One region of the Comamonas sp. A7-5 genome, then DNA from elsewhere that is predicted to be linked to it. Evidence: predicted binding sites of a transcription regulator. Region 1 holds the regulator's gene; each other region holds the start of a gene.

Region 1 (5,654 bases):
GCGCCGTCGGTCGTCAGGTGCAGGTGCACGCGCACATCGGGGTGATGGGTCTCGACGCTGGGGCGCACGCCGTTGCGCTTGGCGCGAAAACGGTCGGCGATCGCGTCCTTGACCTTGAGCGCCGCGAAGTTCAGGCTGGTCAGCGGGCTGTGCTGGGCCGTGACTTCGATCTTGAAGGTTTCCTTGGGCGTGAACCAGATCTCCCAGGCCACCTCGCTGGCGGCACGGTACAGATCGTTCTCGCTGCGGTACATGGTGTGCGACAGCTCGATCAGCACGCGCTGAGCCAGACGGCTGTGCAGATTGAGCAGCATGGCATCGCGCCACATGCCGCGCAGCATGACGCCGCCCCGGCCCACGAGCAGGTCCTGCCCGCTGACGCCGGTGATAGCGTGGACCTCGTCGGCCAGAAAGCCCTCGACGCCGGCGGCGCAGGGCAGAAACAAATGCAGTTGGTTCATAGAAATCAGTGCGCGCCAGCAACGGCGCAGGCGCCGGACGCTCACGGGAGCCTGTTGTGCGCTTTACAGGGCATAAGCATACGCGCTAGGCCTTTTCCGGTGCCCGCGCACGACAAGCGTTGCTCTACAGATGCTCGCAGGGCCCGAGGCATGATGCCAGGCCAAGGAGCAATGACGACATGGAAGAAATCAGCTGGAACGACTTTATGAAGGTGGAGCTGCGCGTGGGCCGCGTGCTGCAGGCCGAGGTATTTGCCGAGGCCCGCAAGCCCGCCTACAAGCTGCTGGTGGACCTGGGTCCCGAGCTGGGCCAGCGCAAGTCCAGCGCGCAGATCACCGAGCATTACCAACCCGAGGAGCTGATAGGACGGCTGGTGGTGGCCGTGATCAACTTTCCGAAGAAGCAGATTGGGCCCTTGATGAGCGAATGTCTTGTGACCGGTTTTCACGATGCCACGGGAGCCGTGGCCCTGTGCGTGCCCGACAAGGAGGTGCCGCTGGGCACGCGCCTGCTGTAATCGGCGTGTTCAGAGGCAAAATGGCCGCCAGCCATTCTCCCGCCTACGGATACTGCTATGAATATCAGCTTCAACCCGCTGGTGCGCGTGCGCACCGTCACCGCCTTTGTCAACCTGAGCGCCGATGAGGCACAGTGGCAGGCCGACCTGACCCAGGCCAAGCAGCAATGCGATGCCGTGGCCGATGCCATCGAGGCCCGGGGCTATCAGGTGCAGTCCATCCGCATCGTGAGCAACCCGTTTGGCGAATATCTGGATGTCTCCAGCGCAGACAGCGCCCAAGCCGGCCTGCAGCGCATTGCCGAAACGCTCAAGGCCATCAACACCGGCAAACGCCGCATCCGCTTTGCCGTGGGCGAGGCTCGCAATGCGCAGGAAGTGGCCCTGCTGCCGCAGCTGATTGCCGCCTATGGCGACCTGTGCAACGCCTGCGTAAACATCGATCTGGATGAACATGGCTTTCTGCAGACCGGCTTGCTGGCCCATAGCGTGCAGGCAATTCAGCAGATCGCGCGCACCACGCCGCGCGGCGAAGGCAACTTCAACTTCACGGTCAACTTCAACTGCGCGCCCGGCATTCCCTATTTCCCGGCCAGCTACCACCGCGGCCAGCACCACGGCGCCCTGGTGCTGGGCCTGGAAACGCCAGACCTCATGGTGGCTGAACTGCAGGAGCTGCAGCAGCAGCGCCTGCAGCTCGATCACGCGGCGTGGTTCAGGCTCGCATTCGAGCGCCTGAGCCAGACCCTGAACGAGCATGCCACTGCCATCCAGCGCTGTGCCGACGGCGTGAAACTGGCCGAGGGCTGGCATATCGCGGGCATGGACACCTCGGCCGCGCCGTCCAAGTCCTGCGCCTCCATGGTCGATGTCTACCAACTGCTGGGCGTGCCCTGTTTCGGCGCCAGCGGCACGGTGGAGGCGTCGGCCCTGCTGACCCGCGTCTTCAAATCGGTCAACGGCGTGACACAGATCGGCTTCAGTGGCCTGATGCTGGCCGTGACCGAGGACCAAGGCCTGGCCCAGGCCAGTCTGAATGACGAATTCGATATCCGCGCCCTGCTGACCTACAGCAGCGTCTGCGGCATCGGCCTCGATACCGTGCCGGTGCCGGGCGACAGCAGCGCCGAGCAGATCGCCGCCGTCATGCGCGATACGGGCACCATGGCTTTTCGCCTCAACAAGCCGCTGACGGTGCGGCTATTCCCCGTGCCGGGGCTCAAAGCGGGCGACACAACTGCGTTCGAGAGCGCGGATCTGTGCAACTGCGCCGTGCTGGCTCTGCCTTGAACATCTAACAAGCGGGCTGCTGCGCTTGGCCGTCAAGCGCCGGCAGCTATTGCTTTTGATATTCCCCTACCCCGGTTCTGTTTGACCTGCCCCCATGGTGGCCGCCGGGGTGCCCCCGGTAAAATTGGCCCTTATGGCAAAAATAATCGTTCTGGCACTGGTGCTGCTTTTCTTTGGCTGCGGGCTGTACATGCATCTGCGCGGCAAGGTGCGCCACAAGGTGGTCAAGCAATTGTTTGACCACTCCACGTTCACAGCGCCGTTCAACGTCTTCATGCTGATGTTCAGCAAGGTGCCGCGCACGCCCTATCTGCCCACCAGCACCTTCCCCGAGCTGGCGCCGCTGCAGGCCAACTGGCGTGAAATCCGCGAGGAAGCCGTCAATCTGCAAAAGAACATGCAGATCAAGGCCGCCGCCAACAACGACGACGCAGGCTTCAACTCCTTCTTCAAGACCGGCTGGAAGCGCTTCTACCTCAAGTGGTACGGCGACGCCCACCCTTCGGCCATGGAGCTGTGCCCCAAGACCACGGCCCTGGTGAAGTCGATTCCCAGCGTCAAGGCCGCCATGTTTGCCGAGCTGCCGCCCGGCGCCAAGCTCAATCTGCACCGCGACCCCTACGCGGGCTCGCTGCGCTATCACCTGGCCGTGCTAGCCCCCAACGACGACCGCTGCATGATCGAGGTCGACGGCCAGCCCTATAGCTGGCGCGAAGGCGAAGGCGTGATCTTCGACGAGACCTTTATGCACTGGGCCGAGAACCGCTCGGAAGGCAACCGCATCGTGCTGTTCTGCGATGTGGAGCGCCCCATGACCAATGGCTTTGCCCAGTGGCTCAATCACTGGCTGGGCAAGAACGTGGTGGCCGCCGCCAGCTCGCCCAACAACGAGGGCGATCCGCGCGGCATGATCAGCAAGCTGTTCAAGATCTCGTTCTATGCGGGCAAGTACCGCCGCGCCTTCCGCGACTGGAATCCGACCTTCTACAAGATCCTCAAGTTCGGCCTGATGATTGGCGTGCTGGTCTGGTTTATCTGGTGGTTGGTTTCTTGATAACCCCCTGAGGCGCTACGCGCCTTCCCCTGGCCGGGTGCCCCCAAGGGGGACGGCAGCATCGCCGCAAGGGCAGCTCTTGCTCGCTGCCCCTTGCTTGAGGAATGCCTTATCAAGGCTCCCGCCCTAAAGACAGAACAAGAAAGCCGCTGTGCGATGCATCAGCGGCTTTCTTGTTTCTGCGGTGCCCTACAGCGCCTTGCGCAGCGTGGTCGTCGGTATCTTGAGCTGCTCACGGTATTTGGCGACGGTGCGGCGCGCGCACTCGATGCCCTGCTCTTTGAGCATATCGGCCAGCTTGGCGTCCGACAGCGGCTTCTTGGCATCTTCAGCATCGACAAACTGCTTGATCAGCGCACGCACGGCGGTGCTGGAAGCACTGCCGCCGGTTTCCGTGCCCAGGCCCGAACCGAAGAAATACTTGAGCTCGAAAGTACCCTGGGGCGTGGCCATGTACTTGGCCGTGGTCACGCGGCTGATGGTGGACTCGTGCAGACCCAGGGTGTCGGCGATATCGCGCAGCACCAGCGGGCGCATGGCCAGCTCGCCATGCACAAAGAAGTTCTTCTGCCGCTCCACGATGGCTTCGGAAACGCGCAAGATGGTGTCGAAGCGCTGCTGGATGTTCTTGATGAACCAGCGCGCCTCCTGCAACTGCTGCTGCAGCGCCGCATGACCGTCGCTGTTCTTGTGACGCCGCAGCACGCCGGCATAGATGTCGTGCACGCGCAGACGCGGCATGACCTCGGGGTTGAGTTGCACGGAAAAGTCCACCCGGCCCGCGCCGGACCGCACCGGGCGCACGATGACATCGGGCACCACGATATGGCGTTCCACGTCCACAAAGCGACGCCCCGGACGCGGCTCCAGCCTGGCGATCAGGGCCATGGCTTCGCGCAGCTGTTCCTCGCGCGCGCCGCACAGGCTGGTGAGCTTGCGCAGATCGCGCCGCGCCAGCAAGTCCATGGGTTGGGAGCAGATGGCCTGCGCCAGCAGCAGCCGGTTCATATGCGCCTCGGTCGTGCCCTCGTCCTCGGCGGTGCGGATCAGGTCGCGCAGCTGCAGCTGCAAGCACTCGGCCAGATCACGCGCGCCCACGCCCACGGGCTCCAGGCTTTGCAGCAGCTTCAGAGCAATGACAAAGTGCTGCTCCAGCTCCTCGCGCTCTTCCAGGTCGTCGCCGGCCAGGCTCTGCGCCAGCTCCTGCAGGGAATCCTCGAGATAGCCGTCGTCGCTGAGCGACTCGATGAGAAAGCGCAGCGCCGCCATGTCCGCCGCGCCCAGATGCAGGCTCAGCGCCTGACGATGGAGAAAGTCGGTCAGGCTCTGGTGCTCGCGCGCCAGATCGATGGCATCGGTTTCGTCATCGCCATCGCGGTTGCGCGTGGAGCTGCTGGCCGAGGGCGTATCCCACTCGCTGCTGGATTCGCCACCCCATTCCCCGTCCTGGCCGTCCAGGCCCTCGGCCTCCCAGTTCAGCGTTTCAGGGGTTTCGGGGTTTGATGTCTCCGCTACCGTTTCAGTAGCTTGTTGCGCTTGCGATGCATCTCTTTCAGCATGAATACCATCTGAAGTACTGTATTCACTGGCGCTATTAGCTACATCTACAGGAGCATCTCCCGCAGTTTCGGCCTCATCGCCCGCACGTTCCAGAAAAGGGTTGTCGACCAGCATCTGCTCGACTTCCTGCGCCAGCTCCAGGGTGGAAAGCTGCAGCAGCTGAATGGATTGCTGCAGCTGCGGCGTAAGCGATAAATGCTGCGAAACGCGTAGCGAGAGACCTGGCTTCATCGAGGCGCGGCCCCCAGACAATCATTGCAAACGCGCGCAGTGCTACGGGTTTGCCGCCGGGCCACCTCAAGGCAAACCTCGGCGCAGCCGGTCAGGGCCCCTTCTGGGGGCAGCGACCGCACAAAGTGAGGGAGCGTGGGGGTCATCACATCCTGAAATGTTCGCCCAGATAGACGCGGCGCACATCGGCGTTCTCCACGATCTCCTCGGGCGTGCCTTCGGCCAGCACATGGCCGTCGCTGATGATGAAGGCGTGGTCGCAGATGCCCAGCGTCTCGCGCACGTTGTGGTCGGTGATCAGCACGCCGATGCCGCGCTCCTTGAGGAAGCCGATGATGCGCTGGATCTCGATCACCGCGATCGGGTCGATGCCGGCAAAAGGCTCGTCAAGCAAAATGAAGCGCGGTTGCGTGGCCAGGGCGCGGGCAATTTCCACGCGACGGCGCTCACCGCCTGACAGCGCCAGCGCCGGCGACTGGCGCAGATGCTCGACGCGCAGCTCCTGCAGCAGGCCCGTGAGGCGCTTTTCGATCTCGTCGC
Region 2 (5,654 bases), 190 kb from region 1:
CGAGCAGGCGCTGGAGCAGGGCAGCATGCTGGTGCTGACGGCACGTCTGCTGTGCTTTGATGGTCTGTATCGCTGGTTTCGCGCACGCGGCCAGGCCTACAAGGATGAGAGCGGACGCCTGATACGGATCTCGGGCCTGCTCTCCGACCAGACTGCGAGTCGCGAGGCCGATGAGCGCAGCCGCCTGGCCTCCACGGTGGTGGACAACACCATCGAGGGCGTGGTGGTGACCGATGCACACAGCCGCATTCTCTCGGTCAACCACGCGTTCACGAAGCTGCTGGGCTTCAGCGAAGCGGAAATGCTGGGCAAGACGCCGCGCATGTTCAAGTCCGGCCGACATGACAAGGCTTTCTACGACGCCATGTGGGCCAGCATGCATGCCACAGGGCACTGGCAGGGCGAAATCTGGAATCGACGCAAGAATGGAGAGGTCTTTCCCGAGCGCATGTCGCTGAGCGCGGTCAAGGATGCCAACGATAAGGTGACGCATTACGTCTGCATGTTCACCGACATCTCGGCCGAGAAGGCGCGCGAGCAGCAATTGGAGTTTCTTGCCCATCGCGACACCTTGACCGGTCTGCCCAACCGCTCTCAATTCACGCGCATGCTGGGCGAGGCGGTGGAGTTGAGTCAGAGCACCAACCGTCGCATGGCCGTGCTGCTGTTCAATATCGACCGCTTCAAGGACGTGAACGACAGCTATGGCCACTCCATCGGCGACGAGGTGCTCAGGCATGTGTCTGTGCAGATGCAGGGTGCTTTGCGGCACGGCGACATCATTGGCCGCCTGGCGGGCGATGAAATCTGCGTGGTGGCGCAATCCATTTGCGGTCGCGACAGCGCGGTGGACGTGGCCGAGCGCCTGATGGCAGCAGCCGGCCAGCCCTGGACCACGCCGGATGGCCTCTCGGTGGTGGTCAGCGTCAGCGCAGGCATCTGTCTGTATCCCGACCATGCATTGACAGCCGACGATCTGCTGCAGGGGGCCCATGCAGCGGTGTATGGAGCCAAGGCCAGAGGCTCCAATGCCTGGTGCTTCTTCCATGAGAACATGACCCAGGCCGCCCGCGAGCGCCTGGCGCTGGAGGCGCGCCTGCGCCGTGCGCTGGAGCTGGGCCATATGCGTCTGTATTACCAGCCACAGATTGAGCTGGCGACGGGGCGCCTGATGGGGGCTGAAGCGCTGTTGCGCTGGCTGGATCCAGAGGAAGGCCTGATCTCGCCGGCCCGTTTCATTCCTGTGGCGGAAAACTCGGGCGTTATCGGCCCGCTGGGTCTGTGGGTGCTGGGTGAGGCCTGTCGTCAGGGCCAGCAATGGCGGGCTGCCGGTCTGCCCGATCTGACGATTGCGGTCAATGTCTCGCTGCACCAGTTTTTGCTGACCGATATTGCCGGCGCTACGGCCGATGCGCTCAACAAGTCGGGTTTTCCGGCCAGCTTGCTGGAGCTGGAAATCACCGAAAGCGCACTGGCCGAAAAGCCCGAAGAGGCGCTGGCCGTGCTCAGCCGCCTGCGCGAGCTAGGCCTGCGCCTGGCCATCGATGACTTTGGTACCGGTTATTCATCGCTGGCCCATCTCAAGCGTTTCCCGCTCGATCTGCTCAAGATCGACCAGGGCTTTATCCGCGACATTCCGCACAGCGCGGACGATATGACCATCAGCAGCTCGGTCATTGCCCTGGGTCATGCCATGGGTCTGAAGGTCCTGGCCGAAGGCGTGGAAACCCAGGAGCAGCTGACGTTCTTGCAGCAAAAAGGCTGCGACTACTTTCAGGGCTATTTCTGCAGCCGGCCCTTGCCGGCCGAAGACTTCACGCGCCTGCTGGAAAAGACGCGTGAGGGGCAGCCGCTGGTGGCTGTTGCGATCGCGGGCTGAGGATCACCAGCGCTGCAGCAGCCCGTCAAGGCTTGGGTGCAGGTCTGCTCTTCCACTGTTCGCGCAGTTGGCTGCACTGGTCTTCGGAGGCGTTGCCCTCCAGCATCAGCTGCTTGTCTGCCTTCATGGTGATAGCGGTCTGCGCTTTGTCTGATTGGGCTATCGCCACCTTTTGCTTGAAATCGCCAGGCAGCCAGGTCGGCACGCCGATATCGCTGCGGACATGGCCGCGGCCCGCCACCAGCAGCACGCTTTTTCCGGGCTGACCCAGTTCGCGTACGGCTGTTTCAGTCACCCTGGCCATGGATTCGTCGCGGGCCAGCTGAATTCGGGCCATGGGCGCGAACTGCGATTCGGGCAGCAGGCCGCAGTGGCCGTCCTTGATGGCGTCGAGCTGCAGCTGCCAGCCTGCGGCCGGCAGGTGTGCGTCGTAACGGGACTCGCCCATCGCCTGCTTCATCCGGGGGCGCGGCAGATTGCCGCCGAGCACGGGCACGCCGGCTTTCACGGCAGCCATCACCACCGGACCATAGTCCTGCCAGGGCCAGCCGCCCGGGCCGCCGCCCTGGGCCCATTGCAGCGCGGTCTTCACCTCCTCGTCGCTGGCCGATGCCGGCAGACTCCGGGTGCTGCCGCCTGCGGGCGCCATCTCGACCACCAGGGCCGCGAGCCTGCCTTGCGCTGCCAGGTGGCGCACGGTAGCGGCTTCCCATTGGTGATGGGCGATCTGGTCATGCTGCTCGCCGAGCAGGATGATCGGTGTTCCGGCCCATTGGCCCAGTGTCTGCAGCCACTCGGCATCGCTGGTCCGCTGGGCGCTTTGATGGGCGCAGCCGCCCAGCAGCAGGGCGCCGGCAACAGCCGTCATGGCCAAAGGATTGAAACGATTGAAGCGCTGGCGCGGCTGCGCCGCAGAAATGAAAGTCCACATATGAGCTGATTGCGTTCGTCTGAGACGGGGCATGGCTTCGTAGCTGTAGATTTCGTACCGGCTTTGCCCACCGAGTTTTGCCGCGATACTGCGGGGCATTGCCCCTGTCGCGCGCCCATTGTCGTGCCTTGCCGGATTCCCGTGCACATGTCCGTATTGCTTCCCCCCGTGTTTCTGGCCCGTGTGGCCGCCACCCTGCTGCTGGCCTGGCTGGCCGCCCAGCTCTGTCTGATATTGCATACGCCGCTGCCGTGGATGCTGGGGCCGCTGATTTCCGTCTCCCTGCTATCGATAGGCGGAGCGCCTACCCAAAGCTGGGCCAGGTTGCGCGATCTGGGGCAGTGGACGATAGGCGGCGCGCTGGGCCTGTATTTCACGCCTGCCGTGACCGAGCTGGTGGCCGGCCTGTGGTGGGCGATTGCGCTGGCCATTGCCTGGGCCTTGCTGCTGGGCTGGGGCTTCGGGCGCTGGCTGTATCGCGTGCAGGCGGCCTCCATGCTGGCGCAGCCGGGCATGGATAAAGAGCGCCTGCGCGCCACGACCTATTTCTCGGGGGCGATAGGTGCGGCCTCGGAGATGACGCTGCTGGCCGAGCGCGAGCAGGCGCGCACAGATCTGGTGGCGGCGGCGCACAGCCTGCGGCTGGTGATAGTGACGGTGAGCATTCCCTTTGCACTGCAATGGTCGGGACTGCAGGGCGACCCGGGCCTGACGCTGCCCAGCGTGCGCACCGTGCAATGGCCGGGCTTTGCCTGGCTGGTGCTGGCCACCGGCGCCGGGGCATTGCTGATGCTCAGGCTCAGGCGTGCCAATCCCTGGTTTCTGGGTGCGCTGGCCGTATCCATGGGCTTGACCATGGCAGGCCTGGAGCTGTCTGCCGTGCCGCAATGGCTGATGAACGCCGCCCAGCTGGTGATCGGCGTCAGCCTGGGGGTGCGCTTTCGACGTGATTTCCTGCACACGGCGCCGCGCTGGCTGGGCATGGTGGCGCTGGGTACCGTGGGGTTGATGGCAGTCTGCGCCGGTTTTGCCTGGCTGCTGCACTGGGCCACCGGCCTGCCCTGGGTGACCTTGCTGCTGGGCACATCGCCGGGTGGCATTACCGAGATGGCCATCACCGCCAAGGTCCTGCAACTGGGCGTGCCCGTGGTCACGGCCTTTCAGGTCTGCCGGCTGATTGCCGTGCTGCTGCTGGTAGCGCCTCTGTACCGCTGGCTGAACAGGGTGCTGCCGGGGGAGCGGTCATGATCCGCAGCAGGCGAAATCCCTGGAAGTCGATCCTGATCATCAGCGCTTGCGCCGGCTTTGTGATGGCCGGGCTTCTGATGTGGATGGCCTGGGAGCACAACCCCCAGTGCGAGATTCACTGCGCAGAGCAAGGCATTGACTGGGGCTACTGGCTGGCGCTGGGTGCGGCAGGGGGGCTGCTGGGCTTTTTGGGCTGCATGCTGCCCGCCGGCGTGTTGATGCTGTTGTGCAGAAAGTCATAGCGGCTCGCGCTTTTCCGGTAAGCACTAGAGTGTGTTTTCAGGCATCAAAAAAGCCACTCTTTCGAGTGGCTTTTTGCAAGGTGTTCAGTGAATGATTACCGGCTGCTGGGCCAGGCCCGTGTAGGTGTCGAGAATTTCCTCCACCTCCTCCTCGGTGGGGGCGTCCTGCTGCCAGGCAAGGATCTGCTTCTGGAACATTTCGGCCCAGGAACCATCCAGATACACCTCTTTGCCCGAGCGCTTGTCCACGATCTCGAAGCCGTGGCGGGGCAGTTGATGGGCTTGCTCGGTCTCGGCCTTGGCTTTGCCTGCCGGAGCGTCTGCTTCCATATCGGGACGCAGATGGAGCACCGCAAAGGATTCAGAGTCGTAAAGCATTTGCATGGTGTTCCTCCTTTCACTTCCGTTATGAGCATGCCTGCCATGGATATGGCGACAGGGTGCCGCATTTCAAGGTGGAAATGCCTGCTCTTGGCACTTGGGCACAGTATTCCATGGATTTGGCATGGTTGTGGGCAACCGGCTTTCCCGATCTGTAGTAAGCAAGTCCTTGAACGGCGCGACAGCGTTCAGCCCGAGCCGATGCAGGTTGCAGGCCTTGGCTGGGAGGTGAGTGAGCGCTTTGGCGCGGTGGTCCCGGGGTTTACGCCAGGGTGCGGCATGGAGGTTATTGCGGCGCGGGCAGATATTTCTTGAGCTGCAGATCGACAAAGTCGTCCTGTCCCTGGGTGAGCTTGATGCGCACGGGCAGGTATTGCATGGACGGTGCCAGCCAGACCGAACCGCGCTGGTCGCTGCTGCTTTTGCCGGGCAGCTTGTCCAGGCGCAGTGCCATGACGCTGCCAAATGGCAGCTCCAGTGCCTCGCTGGCACCCACGCGGAACTGCCAGCGCACGGCTGAGCGTGCGCTGCTGGTGGTCAGCTCTATCAGAGTGCCTGGCGGATATTTCTCGGGGGCGGCAGCCATCAGGGCCGAGAGCTGCAGAAACACGCTGAGGCGGTCCTGCACGCCATCGCCAATGGCCGCATCGGTCTGGCCGCCGCTGTAGTGCGCCTTGCCGCTAGCCACGTCAAAGGCAGCGGACTGGGTTTTGCGCCCTTTGTCGCTGAAGTTGAGCGGCTGCAGGCCCTTGGGCGTAATCAGCCCCTCGCTGGTCTGGGCGCGCTCGCCCAGCAAGAACATGCTGATCGACTGCCTGGCCTGGTAGTACTGTCCGTCATGCTGCCATTGCAGCTGGGCGCCGGCCGAGTATTGAAAGCCCTTGACCTGACCCGAGGCATTGAACTCCAGCGTGGCGGAGTTGGGCAGGGTCACGGGCAGCACAGAGCTAGGCGGCAGCGGCGCGCTGCCTGC
Region 3 (5,654 bases), on a different contig from region 1:
TCCATCAGCGTATTGAGCGCGCGTTCATGGGCCGGGGCGCTGCGCGCCGTGACCAGGGCCGTGCGCACGCGCATGCCGGCTACATCGGCCTGCTGCAGCCGGTGCAGGGCGGCCAGCAGGGGCTTGAAAGGGCCTTCAGGCAGCGGCTGGGCGGCTTTCTCCAGCTCATGCTGCTGGAAAGCCTCCAGGCCCTGGGCCTGGAAGATGCGCTCGGCCTCGTCGGAAAACAGCACGGCATCGCCGTCGAAAGCGATGCGCACTTCGCGCGGATGGCTGCTGCTGGCGCGCATGGAGTCGGTGAACACATGGGCGGCCGGGTAGCCCAGCTGCAGTGCCTGGGTCACGTCATCGGCATTCGCCGAGAGAAACAGCTGGGCTCCCAGCGGGCGCAGATAGCCGAAGGGGTCGCGCCCCTGGGTGAATACGCCGCGCTGTATGGAGTGCAGGCCGTGGGCCTGGGCCGAGCGGAAGACGCGCATGCCGCTGACGGGGTCGTTGCGCGAGAGCAGCACCACTTCCACATGCTGCTGTGCCTCGGTGTTGAAGGCCAGCAGCTTCTTGACCAGCGAGAAGGCCACGCCGGGCGCGGCAGGCACGTTCAGCCGCTCGCGCTGCAAGCGCAGATAGGTCGCCGGGTCGCTGTCCTCGAAGAGGCGGTTTTCCTCCTCGAAATCGAACAGGGCTCGCGAGGAGATGGCGACGACGAGCTTGTCGTTCAGGGTCATGGCCATGGCGGTACGGCTTTGAGCGGATGTGCAGACAAGCTCCGATGATACGCAGGCCGCCGCGCCCTCACCAGTTGGCTTCGCGCTCTGGCGTGGCACTGATATGGTGTATGGACAGATCGGCGCCGTCGAATTCCTGTTCCTGGCTCAGGCGCAGCCCCATGGTTTTCTTGAGCAGACCGTAGACCAGCAGGCCGCCGAGCGCTGCCCAGGCCACGCCCATCAGCGTGCCTATGAGCTGGGCCAGCGGATGTACGCCGCCAAGCCCGCCCAGTGCCTGCGTGCCGAAGATGCCGGCTGCAATGCCGCCCCAGGCGCCGCACAGACCGTGCAGCGGCCACACGCCCAGCACATCGTCGATCTTCCATTTGTTCTGCGTCAGCGTGAACATGAAGACAAAGATGGCGCCGGCGGCAGCCCCCACGACCAGTGCCCCCAGAGGGTGCATCAGATCCGAGCCCGCGCAGACGGCAACCAGACCGGCCAGCGGGCCGTTGTGCACAAAGCCCGGGTCGTTTTTGCCCACGGCCAGGGCAGCCAGCGTGCCGCCCACCATGGCCATCAGCGAATTCACGGCGACCAGACCGGAGATCTTGTCCAGGCTCTGGGCACTCATCACATTGAAGCCGAACCAGCCCACGATCAGAATCCAGGCTCCCAGCGCCAGGAAGGGAATGCTGGAGGGGGGCGTGGCGGCGATCGCTCCGCCCTGGCGGTAGCGATTGCTGCGCGGACCCAGCAGCAGCACGGCGCCAAGAGCGATCCAGCCGCCCACGGCGTGGACCACCACGCTGCCGGCAAAGTCGTGGAACTCGGCGCCGGTCAGCGCCTTGATCCAGGCCTGCACGCCGAAATGCTGGTTCCAGGCAATGCCCTCGAAGAAGGGGTAGATCAGGCCCACGATCATGGCCGTGGCGATCAGCTGGGGCCAGAACTTGGCGCGTTCGGCAATGCCGCCCGAGATGATGGCGGGAATGGCGGCCGCGAAGGTCAGCAGAAAGAAGAACTTGACCAGGCCGTAGCCGTTGAGTGCCGTCAGCTGCTCGGCACCCACGAAAAAGTGCGTGCCGTAGGCCACGCCATAGCCGAGCGCGAAATAGACCACGGTGGAGACCGAGAAGTCGACCAGGATCTTGACCAGGGCATTGACCTGGTTCTTGCGGCGCACGGTGCCCAGTTCCAGGAAGGCAAAACCGGCGTGCATGGCCAGGACCATGACGGCGCCCATCAGAATGAACAGGGCATCCGCGCCCTGTTTTAGTGCTTGCATGAAAACGCTCCAGCTGAAATTTGCTATTTATTGGTGCGAAATTGCGGAAAAAACCCGCAATGCACTAAAAGAAAGCAAGAATTGCGCCAAGCTGGAGTGGGCGCTTCCGCACCGTTGCGGGCGCGGCCGGCCTATTTGACGAACTGGTTGAGCTGGATGATGGGCATGAGCACGGCCAGCACGATGAGCATGACCACCAGTCCCATGATGACGATGAGCAGCGGCTCGAGGATCGTGGCCAGGTGCATGGCACGGCGCTGGACCTCGGTGGACAGCTGGGTGGCGGCACGCTGCAGCATCAGCGGCAGCTGGCCCGTCTGCTCGCCCAGCCGGGCGAACATGGCGACCAGGCCCGGAAAGCGCTTCTTCTGAGCCAGGGCCGAGGCCAGCGGCGCGCCTTCGCGCACCAGCACCAGCGCATCCATGGCATCGGCGCGCAGGGCGCGGTTGTTGAGCGTCTCGGCCGCGGCCTGCAAGGCCTTGAGAATGGGCACGCCCGCTCCGGCCAGCATGGCCAGAGTGCCGGCAAAGCGCGCCGCGTTATAGCTGCGTGAGAGCCGGCCTATGAGCGGCAGACGCAGCCACTGGGCATCGAAGCGCTCGCGAAACGCCTCGTTCCTGAGCGCCAGCCGAAAGCCCACGGCAGCCAGCAGCAACACGGCCAGCATGAACCAGCCGTAGTGGCGCACAAAGTCGCTGATGCCGAGCATGACCACGGTGAGAAACGGTAGCGCACGCTTGGTGCCGGCAAACACGCCGGCCACCTGCGGCACCACATAGCTGACCAGAAAGATCACGATGACGATGGCCACCAGCGTCACGATGGCCGGATACAGCGAGGCGCCGATGAGCTTGGACTGCAAGGCCTGGCGCGCCTCCAGGTCGTCGGCCAGGTTTTCCAGCACCGGACCCAGGCTGCCGCTGGATTCGCCGGCGCCGATCACGGCGCAAAAGATATCGGAAAACTCGCGTGGATGCTGTTCCAGCGCCCTGGCAAAGCTGGAGCCGGCATTGACCTCGGCCCTCAGCGCTGCGACCAGCTGATGCTGGCGTTCGTCCTCGGCTTCCTCGGACAGCGCAGCCAGTGCGCGTTCTATGGGCAGGCCGGAGCTGACCAGGCCCGAGAGCTGGCGGGTCCATACCGCGAGGCTGGTGGAGTTGAAGACCGGGCGCGTGAACCATCCGGATGCGCCGGTGCGGCCCTGGCCCTTGCCTGCGGCGACGGGCTCGACCTGCAGCGGCACCAGGGCCTGGCTGCGCAGCTGGCTGCGCGCGGCACGGGCGTTGTCGGCTTCCAGGGTGCCCTTGCGGGTCTGGCCCTGGGCATCCAGGGCTTCAAAGGTAAAGGCGGGCATGCGCGAATCGATCTGACGGGTGAGGGGTTAGTGCAGATGGTAGCGACTAATGATGTCAGCACTTCGGCGTTTGAGAGAGCGAACCCGGCTTGACGCAGGTCAGGACTGCCGCGGCTGAGGTCGGCACAATGGTCTGCCGATTCAAGAATGCGAGGTTTCGATGCTCAAGGACAAGGTTGCATTGGTGACGGGGGCTGCATCCGGCATAGGCCGTTGTGTGGCGCTGACATGGGCCAGGGAAGGCGCGCGGGTGGTGCTGGCCGACCTCAACGAGGAGCAGGGCCAGGAGAGCGCGGCTCTGGTGCGCGAGCTGGGTGCCGAGGCACTGTATCTGCGCGCCGACGTCGGCAGCCCAGCGGATCATGAAGCGCTGGTGGCCCTGACCATGCGCCACTTCGGCAGGCTGGACGCGGCCTGCAACAACGCCGGCATCGGCGGAGCCAGCGCGCCAACCGCCGACTATCCACTCGATGCCTGGGAGCAGGTGCTGCGCGTCAATCTCTCGGGTGTCTTCTATGCCTGCAAATACCAGATTGCCGCCATGCTGCAAGGCGGTGGCGGCTCCATCATCAATATGGCATCCATCCTCGGCGCCGTGGGCTTTGCCAACTCTGCGGCCTATACGGCCGCCAAGCATGGCGTGCTGGGCCTGACCAAGGCGGCGGCGCTCGAATATTCGGCCAGAGGCGTGCGCGTCAATGCCGTGGGGCCGGGCTTTGTCCAGACCCCCATGATCAGCGGTCTGGAGCAGGACCCGGCCACGCATGCGGCGCTGGTGGCGGCCCACCCCATGGGACGGCTGGGCCAGCCCGAGGAGATCGCCGAGCTGGTGGCCTGGCTGGCCAGTGACCGCGCGTCGTTTGTGACGGGCGCTTATTACCCGGTCGACGGCGGTTACTTGGCGCGCTGAGTGGTCTGCAGCGGTTTGCTATAGGTTTTGATGGCCCTGCGCTTGACTGGCAAGCGCTGCGGGCAAAAACCTTAAACGACTGGCGCCATGGCGGCGGCTTGCATATCGCCGTCGATCTCGTCGGCGCGCACCGAGGCTGCACGCTGCAGCAGCGGCGTGGCATAGGCCTCGAATTCGGGCCGCCTGGGCAAGCTGCCGTCCATCATGCTCCAGCCGATATAGCTGGCCAGATACAGATCGGCGGCCGTGAAGTGGTCGCCGCAGACATAGCGTTTGCCGGCCACCGCATGCAGCAAGGTGTTCAGCACATCGTCAAAGCGGCCAAAGCCCGCGCTTATGGCCTGCTGATGAGTTTGCGATTGCAGCCAGCCTTCGTTGCGGGCGGTTGTGACGGCCTCCACCGGCCCGGCGACAAAGAACAGCCAGCGAAAGTAGCTGGCCCGTTCCGGGCTGCCCATTGCCGGGGCCAGTCGTTTCTCGGGAAAAAGCTCGGCCAGATAGGCGAGGATGGCTCCGGTCTCGGTGACCACGGCATCGCCATGTTGCAGCGCCGGGACCTTGCCCATGGGGTTGATGGACAGGTACTCGGGCGACTTCATCTCGGGTCCGAATTCCAGCTCAATGGTTTCATAGTCGGCGCCGCATTCCTCCAGCATCCAGCGCACCATGCGGGCGCGTGATCTGGGGTTGCTGAAAAAGCGCAGCTTGGGTTGCTGAGGTGTGGACATTGCGGCTCTCCTTGGCGGGCTGTTGTGACATGGCAAAAACGCCATGCAGCCAATGTAGGAGCGGGGGCTGACAGTTTCTGTCAGCAGCGCCGCTCAATCCAGCGTGTAGCCGGTTTCGTCCAGCCAGCGCTGTATCAGTGCCTGACGTCGCTGCGGATAGCGTTCTCCGAGATCCTCCAGCGCGTCCACGCGGTCGGCGCGAAAGTGACGAAAGGCCTGGCGCAACTCGCACCATGCCGAGACCACGCGGCTGCGCTCGAAGTAGGCCATGGCAAACGGCCAGACCCGGCGCTGGCTCGGCACGCCATGCTGGTCCCGGTAATGCAGCACGACCTTGTGTTCGGCGCGGATGGCGCGGCGCAGCGCGGCCTGCCAGGGCTCGGCCGGCGGATCTGTCTGCATATTGGGAACCAGCAGGCCGCTGGTATCGACGGCGATGCGCAGCTCCAGCGGCAGTGCTGTGCGTATGCGGTCCATGGCGGCGGTGGCAGCCTGGGCCAGTTGCGGATCGGCCTGCAGGCTGGCCCAGCGAGCGCCCAGCAGCAGGGCCTCCAGCTCGTCGGCGTTGAACATCAGCGGCGGCAGCAGAAAGCCGGGCCGCATCTCGAAGCCTATGCCGGGGTCGCCCAGGATGTCGGCGCCCTGAGTGCGCAAGGTGGCGATGTC

Evidence for each region. The regulator sigma-54, encoded in region 1, starts transcription at its own class of promoters, with help from an activator protein. The targets are predictions, from matches to a motif close to TGGCANGNAANCTGCTTT.
Region 2: the regulator sigma-54 is predicted to act here: its motif matches at 4,882-4,899, upstream of AAIL67_RS11490 (DUF3567 domain-containing protein).
Region 3: the regulator sigma-54 is predicted to act here: its motif matches at 2,067-2,084, upstream of AAIL67_RS03760 (ammonium transporter).

What each region holds. Positions count from the first base shown of each region.
Region 1 is NZ_JBCPWO010000005.1:443,540-449,193, forward strand. It holds gene AAIL67_RS12425 (THUMP domain-containing protein) at 1-461, opposite strand, end outside; gene AAIL67_RS12430 (tRNA-binding protein) at 641-979, shown strand; gene AAIL67_RS12435 (DUF711 family protein) at 1,037-2,269, shown strand; gene AAIL67_RS12440 (aspartyl/asparaginyl beta-hydroxylase domain-containing protein) at 2,403-3,323, shown strand; gene AAIL67_RS12445 (RNA polymerase factor sigma-54) at 3,513-5,114, opposite strand; gene lptB (LPS export ABC transporter ATP-binding protein) at 5,260-5,654, opposite strand, start outside.
Region 2 is NZ_JBCPWO010000005.1:252,822-258,475, reverse strand. It holds gene AAIL67_RS11510 (EAL domain-containing protein) at 1-1,879, shown strand, start outside; gene AAIL67_RS11505 (ChaN family lipoprotein) at 1,905-2,810, opposite strand; gene AAIL67_RS11500 (AbrB family transcriptional regulator) at 2,958-4,058, shown strand; gene AAIL67_RS11495 (hypothetical protein) at 4,055-4,300, shown strand; gene AAIL67_RS11490 (DUF3567 domain-containing protein) at 4,385-4,684, opposite strand; gene AAIL67_RS11485 (DUF3108 domain-containing protein) at 4,968-5,654, opposite strand, start outside.
Region 3 is NZ_JBCPWO010000002.1:182,272-187,925, forward strand. It holds gene AAIL67_RS03755 (5'-nucleotidase) at 1-731, opposite strand, end outside; gene AAIL67_RS03760 (ammonium transporter) at 793-1,995, opposite strand; gene gspF (type II secretion system inner membrane protein GspF) at 2,127-3,350, opposite strand; gene AAIL67_RS03770 (SDR family oxidoreductase) at 3,511-4,260, shown strand; gene AAIL67_RS03775 (glutathione S-transferase family protein) at 4,332-4,988, opposite strand; gene AAIL67_RS03780 (YafY family protein) at 5,082-5,654, opposite strand, start outside.